Regions from separate parts of the Sporosarcina sp. FA15 genome, predicted to be linked through region 4. Evidence: riboswitches for the same ligand, from Rfam matches in the RefSeq annotation. Region 4 holds a riboswitch; each other region holds the start of a gene.
What was found. Region 4 has a riboswitch for thiamine pyrophosphate ahead of ACP8HG_RS00710 (acetylornithine deacetylase). Riboswitches for the same ligand answer to the same signal wherever they lie in the genome.
Positions count from the first base shown of each region.

Region 1: linked by a shared signal. The riboswitch ahead of thiT (energy-coupled thiamine transporter ThiT) and the one ahead of ACP8HG_RS00710 (acetylornithine deacetylase) in region 4 are both predicted to bind thiamine pyrophosphate.
Region 2: linked by a shared signal. The riboswitch ahead of tenA (thiaminase II) and the one ahead of ACP8HG_RS00710 (acetylornithine deacetylase) in region 4 are both predicted to bind thiamine pyrophosphate.
Region 3: linked by a shared signal. The riboswitch ahead of thiD (bifunctional hydroxymethylpyrimidine kinase/phosphomethylpyrimidine kinase) and the one ahead of ACP8HG_RS00710 (acetylornithine deacetylase) in region 4 are both predicted to bind thiamine pyrophosphate.

Region 1 covers NZ_CP188818.1:4,274,129-4,277,875, reverse strand. Annotated here, with positions in the region: gene ACP8HG_RS20325 (M3 family oligoendopeptidase) at 1-817, opposite strand, end outside; gene ACP8HG_RS20320 (tryptophan-rich sensory protein) at 978-1,709, shown strand; gene thiT (energy-coupled thiamine transporter ThiT) at 1,995-2,552, opposite strand; TPP riboswitch at 2,633-2,734, opposite strand; gene ACP8HG_RS20310 (DUF4870 domain-containing protein) at 2,973-3,314, shown strand; gene ACP8HG_RS20305 (hypothetical protein) at 3,378-3,494, shown strand; gene map (type I methionyl aminopeptidase) at 3,601-3,747, shown strand, end outside.
Region 2 covers NZ_CP188818.1:407,011-410,757, forward strand. Annotated here, with positions in the region: gene ACP8HG_RS02065 (ABC transporter permease) at 1-494, opposite strand, end outside; gene ACP8HG_RS02070 (ABC transporter ATP-binding protein) at 491-1,240, opposite strand; gene tenA (thiaminase II) at 1,227-1,919, opposite strand; TPP riboswitch at 2,027-2,130, opposite strand; gene ACP8HG_RS02080 (exonuclease SbcCD subunit D) at 2,281-3,438, shown strand; gene ACP8HG_RS02085 (SbcC/MukB-like Walker B domain-containing protein) at 3,435-3,747, shown strand, end outside.
Region 3 covers NZ_CP188818.1:3,794,148-3,797,894, reverse strand. Annotated here, with positions in the region: gene thiE (thiamine phosphate synthase) at 28-687, opposite strand; gene thiD (bifunctional hydroxymethylpyrimidine kinase/phosphomethylpyrimidine kinase) at 680-1,510, opposite strand; TPP riboswitch at 1,590-1,695, opposite strand; gene ACP8HG_RS17880 (histidine phosphatase family protein) at 2,072-2,614, opposite strand; gene ACP8HG_RS17875 (hypothetical protein) at 2,827-3,357, opposite strand; gene ACP8HG_RS17870 (ParM/StbA family protein) at 3,369-3,747, opposite strand, start outside.
Region 4 covers NZ_CP188818.1:127,920-131,666, reverse strand. Annotated here, with positions in the region: gene ACP8HG_RS00715 (LLM class flavin-dependent oxidoreductase) at 1-295, shown strand, start outside; gene ACP8HG_RS00710 (acetylornithine deacetylase) at 1,147-2,421, opposite strand; TPP riboswitch at 2,633-2,735, opposite strand; gene ACP8HG_RS00705 (S-layer homology domain-containing protein) at 2,753-3,747, opposite strand, start outside.

The DNA of each region.
Region 1 (3,747 bases), 480 kb from region 4:
CCCACATTGCATCAAGTGTCTCTTCGCTCATTCTATTTCGGAGGAGTGGCTCTTTCAATACTGAATCCCAACCACGTTTTTTGTATACTTCAAGCCTAAAACCCGCAATATGATTTAATGCAGATGCGAAGAAGTCCTCTTTTCCTTCCCAAGCTTCTTCCAACGCTTCAAATGAGCGCTTTCGCACATCTGCATTCTCATGCGAACTTAGGTTATTTGCCTGCCCAACGGAAAGTTCTTTCTCTTCTCCGTCCAATTCGATTTTGATTTTAATGTCACCAACGAGCATGTCGTATAACTGTCCCCACCCATGATAGCCGTCTACGCTTAGCGACGTGATCAAACTCTCTTCTTCTTCAGACAGTTTCAGGTTGACCTCTTCACGCCATTCATTCAGTACAAATGCAAATTCCTTCAGTTCATCCGATTCCATTAATCCATTCCATGTATCCTCATCTGCTTTTGCCAGCGTTTGTCGGATTTTAAGCCCGATTGTAGAAAAACGTGCCCCAAGGGATCCGGTTTCGCCTTGCAGTTGCAATGCTTTTTTATCTGTTGTATCCGCCGCAAGGAAACACCCAATAACGGCACCTGCCTGTGACAGGTCAAGTGCAACCTCTTTTAATGATTCAATAAGGTTTACAACTTCTTTTGACGCACCAGCTGACTGAGGAACTTCAAATGCAGAAGCCGTTTCTTCTAATGAACCTAACTTTTCTTTTACGCTATCCAAATGTGTCCGTAGTTCTGTCGATCCACTTCCACCTTTAAAGAAAACGTCAAGATCCCATACTTCAGAATACGTTTTTTGCGTCACTATTATTCCCCCTTAATTCATTCAAAATTTTCTAAAAACACAACTTGATTATAACATGAATTTTCGGTATGCGAAATAATGCAATTGTGACGGAAGGTTCATACTTTCCTTCGCAGGTTCCACCATTCCTCTGTATACTATTCAGTAGGAGGATTTAAATATGTTTAGAATTATAATTATGACCTTTTCGCTCATTGCGGTCGTTCTAGTCAATGCAGCTGCGAATATAATGCCTATCAATGGAAAAACAACCGGGCAAATCTCTAATAGTTTACCGGTACTATTTACACCTGCAGGATATACCTTTTCAATTTGGGCAGTTATTTATCTGCTTCTCGCTATCTGGTTATACGGCTTTATGCGCAACACAGTAAACATTAATCATGCATTATTCAATCGGAGGGTAGTTTTGTTTGTGCTCAGCTGCCTATTAAATATCACTTGGATTTTGCTTTGGCATTTTGGTTTCTTCGGATGGACAATTATTATCAACCTGCTTCTTCTTTTAACACTGTTAACCATTTATTTTACTTATTCTATAAAAAATAGTCATATTCATGGTAGAGTTCCGATTGCTGTCTATCTAGGATGGGTTTTTGTCGCGACCATTGCAAATATCAGTTATGTCCTTACTTTGCATGAATGGTCTGGTTGGGGACTAAGTGACCCGCTATGGACCGTCATCTACTTGACTATCGCAACCGCTATTGCACTTCATTTTTTATACCATTACGCGGATATAGCATTTAGTGCTGTCTTCATATGGGCATTTATAGGTATCACTGTAAAAAACGGTGCTGATGAACTATTCGTCTCTGCCGCAGCCCTATTTCTTGCAGCTACAATCGCAGGATTCATGTTCTTCAGACGAAAGTCATTCACACCTAAATAAAAGTGCAAGACGCTGTTTAGCCCCGACAAGCGCTGAAAGACTTGAAGACAAAGGCGGTCTTTGCCTTTTCGGCAAGACTGAAATTAAAGGAAGGCAGTCTAAAATCGCGACATCCTGTCGCAACAAGGAGGGATGTAGCTCAATCCCTCCCCACTGCATGACCCACTTCGTGTGGGCCCAGGGGCTGGCGTCTGGAGTCTAGACATCGATCCATGTAGAACAACTTATACTTTCTTACCTTAAAAAAAATCGCCGTCCTCCCACATTGGGCAGAACGGCGATTTTCTATTTTCTCTCTAAAAGACGCGGTGCTGTAGTGAATAATATTGACGCAACAATTGCTGATAATATTATTGAAGGTATCATGTAACTTGCATTGTATACGAGTGAATAGAGCCATACGGGCTGTCCCTCAGGTGCATAAGATGCAAAAAATACAATTCCACCAATGAAGTGAATCAAGTATCGAAGTAGGCCACCGATAACTGTCCCCAGAACGATTGCTGTAACCATTGAGCCTTTGTTGCCTTTTACTTTACTACTTAACAGCCATGCAAGTGTAACACCTGCCACTCCAACCAACGTGTACGCCACGAAGTAATCAAGGGCAGCCTGTATTATATTAAAGACATAGCCTCCCATCATCAGTTGCAATAACCCGCTGACGAAGCCAGTCAGCATACCGCCTGCAATCCCCCATCTAAATGCCATGACAACAATCGGCAACATTGACAGCGTAACCGAGCCACCCTGTGGCATTTTAAAACCAATCTGATCAAGTACAAATGAAATTGCACCTAAAATAGCTATTTCAAGTAAAAGTTGAAGTCTTTTCCGATCCAAATTAATTCATCCCTTTCCTAGCTCAGCGAAAGATGTGGGCATAAAAAAAGACATCCCGAAATAGATGGGACATCGAATATGTCAATTTCCATCCACATTCCTACGCAAGAATAATCTTACAGGTTCTAAGGGTCAGGACGTGCTGTCCAATCTCAGCCAAATAGGCTCCCCCTGTGGTTCCAGTAATTTAGTTGTCTAGTTCATTGTATAAGATGGGGATCCTATAAGCAAGATGATTAACAGGGATGATAATTATCCTATATATGTTGAAATTAAGAATTCCATTAAATTCGCTGCGGCGCTAGGAGATGCCGCCAATCTCAGGCTCCAGTTAACCCTTGTATGGCCTCTTCGCCAAGTTTAATCTAGGGATTCATTTACTCAATATATATATAGTTAAACTAAAATGGAGGGATTCGTGTGTCAAACAATAAACTGTTAGCCGCCCTATGCTACTTTAGTGTCTTCTTCACCCCTTTACTTATACCCGTCATTATTTATTTCGTTTCGGATGACCGTGAAGTAAAACACCATGCCAAGCGCTCTCTCGTTTCACATCTTGTTCCTGTCGTACTTCTTATTGCAGGATTTATCATTTTTTCTTTTTCAATGTTTTCCTTTACCTACGACCTGAATGTAATGCCTAGTGGTAACTTTGGATTTTGGCAATTAACACCTGTCTTATTCATGCTAGTTTATGGAGTTTTGCTCATAGCAATTCTAATTTGGAATGTGTTTCAAGGTGTTAAAGTATTGAAGTGAATGTTTATAAAACCACCTATTCGGGAAAAAAGTAACAAATGCTGTGTTTAGGAGTGATTCGTAATGAATATTGGAAAATTATTAAAAACCGCTATTAAATTGGCGCCTATTGTCTATCCGATTGTTCGCAAAGTAATGAAAGAAAAAAAAGCAACAAGCACGACAATCCCAAAGAAATAATTCGACAGTCTGCAAACGTTTTTTAAGTTTGTAGGCTTTTTTGTTCAGCTCCATATGATATAGTATGGTATGGAAAAGAATGAACGGAAGAAAGGATTTGAACATAATGATTGCAAAAACTGAACAGGAAATTGAAGCGTTAAAGAAAATCGGCAAAATTGTTGCTGAAATCAGGGAAGCGATGAAAGAAGCAACTGTCCCTGGTAAAACGACGAAAGAAATTGATGACATCGGCGGTCGCCTATTCGAAGAA
Region 2 (3,747 bases), 280 kb from region 4:
GGTACGGAATATTTATAGAAAATATCCTTTTTTGAAGCACCCATCGTCAAAAAAAGTTCTTGTATATCTTTTTTTCCTGACGATAAACCATCGAATGTATTCACTGTTATCGGAAAAAATGTGATGAGCACAGTAACAGCAACTTTGCTCCAAATTGTGTAACCAAACCACAGTACAAAAATAGGTGCAAGCGCAATAATAGGAACCATTTGAGATGCAATGAGAATTGGATAGAGCGCTTTTCGTACGCCGGGATGGGAAGACATTAGCACTGCAATTGCTGTTCCTGAAATAATCGAAATGGCTAGGCCGATAATAATCGTCATCAAAGTAACCGGTAGATGTTTCAACAATAATACTTCCCTCAGTTCCCAAAAACGTATAAAAATTTGTATAGGGGAAGGGAGAATGAACGCTTTACCGTAAAGGCGTGCACCCAACTCCCAGATACTTAGAAATCCTGCAATGATTACTAAGGAAGCCGTATTTTTCACAGCGAAACCTCACTTCTGAGCTTGCCGATAAGCAGTTCTTTTAGCTCGAGCATTTCAGCGCGATGTAAATCGTTTCTTATTCGAGGTCTTTCAAGAGGCACTTCGATTTCCACGAATGAAGTGACAGGTTTGTTTTGCAACAGAAAAATACGGTCTGACAGAAACAGTGCTTCCTCTACGTCATGTGTGATGAAAAGGACAGTTGATTTGCGCTTTTCCCACAGATTGATGAGCCACTCTTGCATAGCCAGTCGAGTGATAGCGTCGAGGGCCGAAAAGGGTTCATCCAATAACAGTAGGGAATTGCCAGAAAGGACAGCGCGCAAGAAAGCGACGCGCTGCTTCATTCCACCCGAAAGTTCGCCGGGATAGTTATCCTCCGTTCCACCAAGGCCGAACTCCTGTAATAATGGTTGCACTTGTTCCTTAGCAGCCTTCTTATCTAATCCGGCTACTTCAAGTGGAAGGCATGCATTTTCTAAAATGGTTCGCCAAGGAAGTAGCAAATCTTGTTGGGGCATATAGCCGACCTTTCCGAGGCGCTGAGTATTTGGATTCCCTTCAAGAGAAATGGTACCGTTTGAGGGTTCATCTAATCCGGTTACAAGACGGAAAATCGTGCTTTTACCGGAACCGCTAACACCAATTATCGAAATAAACTCACCGGGAAGAATGTTGAATGACAGATTATCGAGTATGCTGTTGCCTGATTGGTACGTGAATGAAACACCGTCAAACGATAGCATTTATCATTTCAACTCCAGGCCACATTTGTTTTGTATTTGCCATATCCCAAAACATATATTCATAACGAGTTGTATTGAGGAAGATCTCCTCGAGCTTTAACAGTTCATGCTCCGGTTTTCCTTCTGTTGATTTGTTCATTAAATCAATACACCAGCCCGCAAGTTCCTCGAATTCATCCGAAGAATACATCTGAATCCAATCGCCATATAACGAGTGATCGGCAGCACCTGGAATAGCATTTAGCTCCTTACCGATTTCCCAGTAACTCCATGCGCAAGGAAGCAGAGCAGCCATCACTTCCGCAACGGTTCCATTTTGACAGACGTGTAACATGTAGTGCGTATAGGCAAGAACAATTGGTGACGGCTTAGCGTTTTCAAGTTCCTGTTCAGAAATGCCGAACCGCAGTGCGTAGCTTCGATGCAGGGCCATTTCCTTGTTCAGCGTCCCATCGAGTAGTGTCGCGAATTTGCCCATCGTTTCCAAGTCGTCGGCTTTTACAGCCCCGATCGCAAACAGTTTTGCATAATCAATCAAATACAAGTAATCCTGTACCATATAAAACCTGAATTTATCCGGATCAAGCGTCCCATCGCCAATTCCTTGTACGAACGGATGGCTATGATTCTGTCTCCAGATTGGTAACGTCTTTTCTAACAAACGGTCAGTGAACTTCATGATATCAACACTCCCTTTGTATTCTTGAAAACCAAAAAACCCACTCCTTGAAGAAGAAGTGGGTTGTAGACAATCAAAAGTATCCCGGAAAATAGACCGGCAGAATTATTGTGTCAGCACCTCTTCCTTACGCTGGTATTAACCAGTTCAAGTTATAAGGGTCAAGGCACATGCCTCTCTCAGCTCTGTTAGAGCACCCCTAGCGGTGGATCATATGAAATTGGACTCATCCCCATTATAAGCATATTAAAAATAGAAGGTCAACCTTAACTTTGTGAAAAGTTAGAAAGGAATGTATGTTTCCTTTTACAAGAATTATCCTGTAAAGTAGAAAGAAAAAGTATTGAAAGGGGAAATGAATTTGAAATTTTTCCATACAGCGGACTGGCATTTAGGCAAGCTCGTTCAAGGTATATATATGACAGAAGGACAGCGTTATGTGCTTGATCAATTTGTAGAGGTAGTCAAAAAGGAGAAGCCAGATGCGGTCGTTATCGCAGGCGATTTGTATGACCGTGCGGTGCCACCTACAGAAGCGATTGCACTACTTGACGAAGTGCTTGGAAAAATCACTATGGAACTTGGAATACCAGTCCTTGCGATTGGAGGAAACCATGATAGCCCGGGACGCCTCCATTTTGGAAGCGGATTGATGCGAGTAAATGGCTACCATATTGCAGGTCAGATGACGAAAGTAATCGAACCGGTCGTTTTGTCAGATGACTACGGTGAGGTTCATTTCCATCTCGTACCATTTGCGGATCCTTCTGTTGTAAAACATTTGCACGAAGATGAAACGATTGTGAACCATAACGATGCGATGAAGAAAGTGACGGCAACTATCCGTGAACAAATGGCAGAGGGGGTCCGACATGTATTTGTTGGACATGCTTTTGTGACACCTCACGGAGAAAGTGAAAATAACACGAGTGACTCCGAACGACCGTTGGCAATTGGTGGGGCAGAATATGTGTCGGCGCATCTTTTCGAAGGATTTAATTATACTGCACTTGGCCACCTACATCAGGCACATTATGTGTTAAATGAAACAGTGCGATTTGCGGGTTCGCCAATGAAATATTCGATTTCAGAAGAACATCATAATAAAGGGTTTCTAATTATCGAACTTGATGCTGCAGGGCAGGTATCTGTTGAGAAACGGGAGTTGAAGCCAAAGCATGATATGCGGACGGTTGTAGGGACGATGGAAGATATTTTGTTGCACCCAGTAAGTGAGGATTATGTTTTTGTTAAATTGCTAGATGAGACACCGGTTTTATTCCCGATGGAAAAAGTACGGTCAGTCTATCCGAACGCGATGCATGTTGAGCGTAAAGTGCTCATGCTGACCGCAAATGCGATTGATGAACAACGTATGGAACATGGGAGGCATGATGATTTAGCACTCTTTAAAGCATTTTACGAAGAGATGAAAGGCGAAGCGGCAGACGTAGAAACGGAGACCCTCTTTTCAGAAGTGCTCCATGAAGTTATGCACAAGGAGGGGACAGAGCTGTGAGACCAATTCAATTAATGATGACGGCATTTGGACCATATAAAGGGACGGAAACAGTCGATTTCAGGGAATTGAAAGACAATCGACTCTTCGTTATTTCAGGAGCTACTGGTGCGGGGAAAACGACAATATTTGATGGGATTTGTTTTGCGTTATATGGCCAGGCGAGCGGAGAAGATCGAACGGATAATCGCGCGATGCGAAGCGACTTCGCAGACGACGCAGTTCAAACGACCGTTGAATTGACGTTTGACATTCATAATCGAACGTACCGCATCATGCGGCAAATACCGTATGTCAAACAAGGGAACA
Region 3 (3,747 bases), 960 kb from region 4:
GTGGTATATTTCGCGAGCAGTTAAACATTACATTTCAATACCTGTTAATGAAAGAAGGACCGCACCTTTTAAACGACTTGCTGCTTCTCCAGGATCTTCTTCTCCAGAAATTGCAGAAATAACCGCTACCCCTGACGCACCCGCTTTAATGATAGCACCGGCTCTGCGTTCTGAAATTCCGCCAATCGCAACAATTGGTAAGCCAGGTAACAACGATGCCACTTCCCTAATTGTCTCGATACCAATAACCGGTTGCGTATCCATTTTCGTCTGTGTCTCATAAACTGGACCTAGACCGATATAATCAGCCCCAGCATCAGCTGCCGCAATCGCTTCTGTTACATTATGCGTAGAAACACCTATTAGCATGTCTGGACCAACCTTGTCACGCACTGCTGAAATATATCCGTCTTCCTGCCCGATATGAATACCGTCTGCACCAATTTCAATCGCAAGACCTATATCATCATTGACAATGAAAGGTACACTATATTGTTCACATAATTGCTGACACGCTTGTGCAAAAGCCTTCAATTCTTCACCCGTTAATGCACCAGGCCCTTTTTCACGTAATTGAAAGCTCGTTATACCACCCTTTAACGCCTCTTCTAAGACATGTAACGGGTCGCGTCCCGCCAAATTCACTGTACCCATGATGAAATATAAGTTAACTGTTTGCTTATCCATAAACTACAACCCCTTCCATTGTCTTGTTACCGCGGCGTCCATATGCCCAGTGATTCGTCGGACCATGGCCGCCACCAATTTTAAGTCCATCTTCAATTGCTGCGTGGATAAAACATTTTGCAGAAACAACTGCATTCGCTGCCGTTTCCCCATTTGCCAAAAACGCTGTCAGTGCCGCCGAATACGTACACCCTGTTCCATGCGTATCTTTCGTATCAATCCATGGTGCGCGAACCGAGAACCGTTCCCCGTCAGCCCCCATGAACAGATCTTCCGCATAAGGCGCTTCTTTCCGGTGGCCCCCTTTAATAAGAACCGCCCCCGCGCCCAACGCTATTATATGTTTCGCCGCTCGTTCTATGTCTGCATTCGTCTTTATTTCCATTCCTGCAAGCACTTCTGCTTCTGGAATATTAGGTGTAACAATAGCTGCAAGAGGTACAAGTACAGTCTTCAACGCTTCAACCGCCTGTCTTTCTAGCAATGAAGCACCCCCTTTCGCAATCATTACCGGATCAATGACAAGTGGAATTCCGCTCCAATGAAACGCCTCTCCCACTGCATAGATAATTTCTGTCGAAAAGAGCATCCCTGTCTTAATCGCTTTAACATCAAAATCTTCAATAACTGCCTGTATTTGCGCTTTAATAATAGCGGTGTCAACCGGCTGTATCGCCGTCACTCCAAATGTATTTTGCGCTGTCACCGCTGTCAGTGCCGACGTACCGAAAACACCCAATTCTTGGAACGTCTTCAAGTCTGCCTGAATACCCGCACCACCACCACTATCCGACCCCGCAATTGTCAATGCCACACGTACCATTCGATTCGCCACCCTTTTATTTATACTAAAAAGCCGCTTCCCGGTGGCGTAAGAAAGCGGCTAGCCATTTAACTATTCGTAAAAGGCGTACCCACTTTCCTACGCCGGTATAATCCGGATCAGGTTCCAAGGGTCCGCGCATTCATGCACGTCTCAGCCTAAAAAAGGCTCCCCTAGTGGTTGTTAAACTATTCAGCTTTGTAGCAAGTGTAACATATCTAGTGTGAGATTGTGGGAATGTTTGGTCCATTTTCAATAGAAGCATAGAGTAATGGAAATAAAAAACTCCATCAAATAGGTTCAATATATATAATAAACTCGTTTCACGTGGTAACAGTTTATTCCATTCTATCGTCGATAAGAGTATAGTTAATGACATAAACAGAAAGAAGGCGCAGTTTATGCATAAAGCAGACAGCAGACCGAATAATCCCGACAAATCCATGTGGATCAGTCTTTTCGGGGCACTCGTTATTATTGCAGTGGTCATTATTACTAATCTTACAATGGGTTAACATTCACTAAAACCTAGATAGGCCGACATCACAGCGGCCTGTTTTTTTATTCAGAACCCCAAATTCTTTCCACTTCTGAGTCCCCATCCTTAATCCGTATAACATACACGTCTGGATTCGTCAGTGCCTGCCACTGCCCAAAATCGAATCGCTCATCATAACACCTTAATAATAGCGCCATTAAATTCCCGTGTGTCACAAGCACTGTCCGCGAACCGTCACCCAGCTCATCCACAACATCACAGACCCTCGACATCGCTTCACTCGAAGATTCCCCACCTTCATATTTTAGATGAAGGTCAAAAAACGTATCTTCCAGCTTTATCAACCAATCCTCGAAATCCATTGAACTTAGCACGCGCTCCATAAGCCGACTATCCACCTCTACATGCAACTTCTTCCGCTCAGCTATAGGCCAGCCCGTCTGACGTGCACGAGAAAACGGACTCGTAATAATCCGTTCCACTTCGATATCTTCGAAAAACGCTACAAGCTGATCCGCCTGCAAAATCCCTTCAGCAGTCAATTCCGCGTGTGGTGCCTGTCCTTCTGCGGAGCAATGACGCACGATGTAAATAACTTTTTCCATACCCGCTTCACCCCATTCTTCTTACTAAATAGACATACAACCCATTCGCAAACTAGCTGTAGTCATCCCTATTACTCTTTTTCCCTTGTATGCTCCAAAGAAAACATCTCAATGTCTTAGATTCCTTAGAAATCACGACAAAAAGTGCCTGTACAATAAACCATCATGAAAATTTAAACATTCATGGTGGTTTCTTATGCAGGCACTCACTATTATTTATTCATCTGAGCAAGGAAGTCAGCTAGAGGGTCTTCCTCTTCTACAACAGAGGTTTCTTCTGGCTCCTTTAACTGTTCCCAATCAAAATTATCCAGATCATCCTCTATGTTAATCAATTGATGTTCTGTTTCCACCTCAACGGCAGCGCTCGTTTCTTCCTGCAAATATAATGCTGCATTTACATCTATTGCATTGCTGTTCAATGATGCAAAGAGAGATGCTGTGCGGATTGGATCGGACATCAACTGATAGACGATACTCCCTAGTAGCGCCTCGGAATGTTCGTGCTTTAACCAATCACGTTGCGCTTTAGTTAACCCTTTTGGGAGCGGAATTGTTATGGCCTCTCTATGCTTTAAAAGTGAGTCATTCACCCCATCTATCACGAACTCCGCAATTTTACTGGAAAAGTTTCTTCTTTCGACTTCTTTTAACTTTTGCAGTTGCTTTAGTGTGTGGTCAGATGTATCTGATGGGAGACGAAATGTAATGGGCTGTCCCCTTTTTAATCCCGCGTCATTCATGCATAGTCACCTTACTTTGTTTTAACTAACTTTTCTTCTTCTTTAATTTTGACTTGTTGATTTTTTTTCGCAAAGTCTGAAATTAACTTGTAATAAGCGTTGGCCATCATCCAAACACTTTCTTTTTCATCTTCAAAGAAATCGATATTATAACCATCTAAGCTATTATTTAACGTTTTAAGATAGTCTTTAAGGACAATAGAGCCTCCGCCAATGAAATAGCAAATCTCAGATTGCGAGTTTCTTGCCCATACATTCCGTAAATGGCGGTATTGCTTTTTCGCTAGCTCCAAGAGAATCCGGTCTACAATGTCATGAACACTTGTCCGGCTTCCTTTTACCATAATATGATTACGGTTATTTTTCTTCGTTATAATGTCCACAACATCT
Region 4 (3,747 bases):
CGAATTTTATCCTTACTATGCAAATTATTGGGGATATGTGAACAAACAACATGGAATGATTACGAGAATATCCCGCTCTGATTTCAATTATATGGCCAGTCCCGAAACCGGATTATTTGTCGGCAGCCCTCAGCAAATAATTGAGAAGATTCTCCACCAACACGAACTATTTGGACATCAACGATTCATTGCACAAATGGATATCGGCGGCTTGCCGTTTTCTAAAGTCGCAGCGAGTATTGAAATGTTAGCAACACAAGTAGCTCCGATCGTTCGGCGTGAAACGGCTCGTTAAGGTATCTCATAATAATCTATCTGGAAACATAGAAATCAATTGATACCGTATAAGTAATAGCTTCACTTATTTATATGTTGAAACACATGACTGCTTACTTTTGTGATAAAACACTAGAAGCCTTATGTACATGTGCTTTTGAATCGCTTTGGACTGAACGACTACTGCACCATTATCGGAATTTCTTGCAGCGTAGGATGCGACTTTGTCGCATCCTACGCTGCTTTTTCGTTAATTGTATGGGGGCCCTTCGTCCGCCGCTCTTCAAAGGTACAGCTACACTAAGTTCTGATGCTTTTGGGAACGAGTGAATAACTACATTCCTATCCATAAAGGGGCAGCCAAAGATGCAATTTTGGCTGCCTAATCCCACTCTATAGTATTTCCTTTTTGTATTTTAGAAAGGGTCACTTTCTATATGGCATCACATTGTTACTTGTATGATTTTTGCCAAAGTAAGTAAGGAAAGCTTGTTAAATGCAGCAGAGTGCCCGAAATTTCATCTTCGGGCACTTGCAACTTTTATAGAAAGGTAGTTATTCTTCCATCTTCCAAAGTAGTTGCATTTTCCACTTAAACATTGTAGGTATGTGGTGGACAGTTAGTTGTAACAGGATTACCGAAAAGAGTGTAGCTGGCATTTCCAGCCACATTTAACCCGCGGTAAAGGTGTTGTAATCATTTCGTCCAAAGCTAGCCGCAAATGTACAAGTCAAACGTAGACTTTTAAGCTTTTCTTAAGGTTTAGGCTGTCCCTTGTAAGGCGCCTTCGCTTAGTTTATATAGGCATCCATTTGTTCAACATGTAACAGTTTAATAGTAGTAGATGAATGGGGAGATTACTTGCACTCCTATTTTTTCGTATTACACCACTCATTTATAAATAACATAAGCGTCTTGGTAAATACCACTAATTCTTCAATGTTTATCTTTTCATCGACTGAATGTGCCTCTTCCAACTTTCCAGGACCATAGATAACAGTTGGAATTCCTGCTGCTCCTAGCCAGCCCGCATCTGTTACTGATCTCGACATACCTATTATTGCAGGACTTTTTTCGGTTTGTTCATGACAATGCGCAAGAAGTTGAACAGCTGCATGGTCCGCATTCATTTCAAGCGCCGGAAATATTTCTCCACGTTCTTCAATCATTGATTTTCCACCCCAGCGAAAGTGAATGGGATTTTCTCTTAACCACGTGTCTGCTTTTGCTACATGGTTCAAATGCTCTTCGATTTCTTTTGTTACAGATTGATAGGTTTCATTCGGATAGAAATGAACGGTGATCCAGAGCCGACATTCATCCGCCACAAAAGCTGCATGCCTTCCTCCTTCTATAACTGCTGGATTAATAGTAGTGGTGCCAGGCGCAAAACCCGGATATTTTTTTGTCACAGCCCAGTGACGTTCTAAATCTTGTAATCCAGCAATAACCTTCATCATCTTTTCTATCGCACTAGCCCCATTAACCGAACCGCCTGCATGAAGCATACTCATCCTCATTGCATCATGGAAAACTTCCTTACTTTTAATCGTTATCCAGCCGGTAATCACACCACCCTGACCATGGATTTGACGATCACTGCCATCGACTACAAGTGCAAAGTCTGCTGTATAGCCTTTTTCCATACATGAAAGTGTTCCAGCCTCTCCCGCTTCCTCCCCAATGACAGTCTGAATTTGCAAATCACCTTTCAGTTCCACACCTAGTTCGTTTAATAATTTAACGGCTAGTAAAGTCGCCGCTACTGCACCTTTCATATCGGATGTTCCTCGCCCATATGCGTTGCCATCTTTAGTCGTTAGTTCAAAGACAGGCACAGTCCACTCTGTTTCATCCCCCACTTCCGCAACGTCTATATGTCCATTAATGATTAGGCTGTTATACAGGTTTCCATCCGTTCCCTTTTTAACGCCTACAACGTTCGGGTCGCCAGGAAATACATCCCAACTAACCGTTTCAAATTTTTCTTGTGCTAAAAAATCTTGAATATACCGCTGTACGCCTGTTGTATTTCTTGCCGGTGGACTAACTGTCGGGAAACGAACGAGGTCCGCTAGCAATTGCACTAACTCCTCTAGACGTTCATCAACTAGGTTACTAATTCTATTTTCCATTTTACTCATCCATCCCTTATCTATATTTTTGGTAGGTGAATCTATATACGTTGTAATAAAGAATTCCATTGAATTCACTACGGCGCTAGCCCTTGTAATGCGCCTTCGCGCAGTTCACTATCTTTATTTCATTTGTTCAACATATATACACTGGAACAGAAAACAGCCGCTTTCCATAATCGGAAGGCGGCTGTTTTCTACGTATATAAAGACATTGAGTGTAGAGTTTCAGCTGCTTCCCTACGCTAGTATGAACTAGATCAGGTTCGAAGGGTTTACATCTATGATGTGTCTCAGCCTAAACGGCTCCCCTAGCAGTATCTATTTAGTTTTTTCTTCTTCACAATGCATCTGTTCTTTCTTCCCCTTTAGGAAGATAGTTCGATAAGTCGATATCACGTAACCCGTTCTTTATTTTAGTTGTGTAACCTAAATTTTCATTCGATAAAAACGAAGCTTTTGAAGCAATCATTTCTTCTAATAAAGGCAAATACGTCGGATCAATATCTTTCCAAAGTTTGTACGAATTTATTAAATCCTCTAAAGTCAGATGCTTGTAATCATCGCCTTTATAGTCACGTAATGCGGAAATACGATACCAAATATCGCCATTATCACGAATCCAATCATCTTTATCCGCTACAATCGCTGTTTGTATAGCCTGCGCTGTATCTAAATACTTCTGATCACCGAACTCATTATAAGCCATGAGTAAAACGTTCATACCGCCCAACACATGATTCATAGAGGCATGTGTCGTTACTTGCTGTGCAATCGGGAAGTAATCCGCGATGTAGTAAGACTCGTCATTCACAGGAATGACGTTTCCTTTACTTTTTTGTGAGACTAGTAAGTCAGCATAATTACGCAATGGCTCTTTCGCATTCTCAATTCCAAAATCAGCACCACTATTATAGTAGAAAAGCGCGATTTGCTCATTAAAACGTGTATCAATGAATGGAGCTGTAATGTCATATAAATCTTTCAAATAGGTGCTTGTAACTTCTGTTTCCCAATAATCTTTGTCACCTTTGAAATTCTTCAAGTTAACAAATGAGTTGTAAATTAAGTTCTCAAAATAACGATCCTCTTGCTCATTATATAAAACCAGCGCACGATCTTCTTTTAATAGAAGTAAGTTCCGCCCATATCCTTGCCCTGTGTCAGGCATTGGCTCTGTGGTTATCGCCATTTTATTGTATGGGCCACCCGCCGTGTACCAATTATTACGTTTTTTATAATACTTAGCTGACTCAAGCATCCAGCTCTCCATATTCTCTTCATTCGCAAATAATTGGTCATCCGCATTCATATACCACTGATCTACAATGTCAT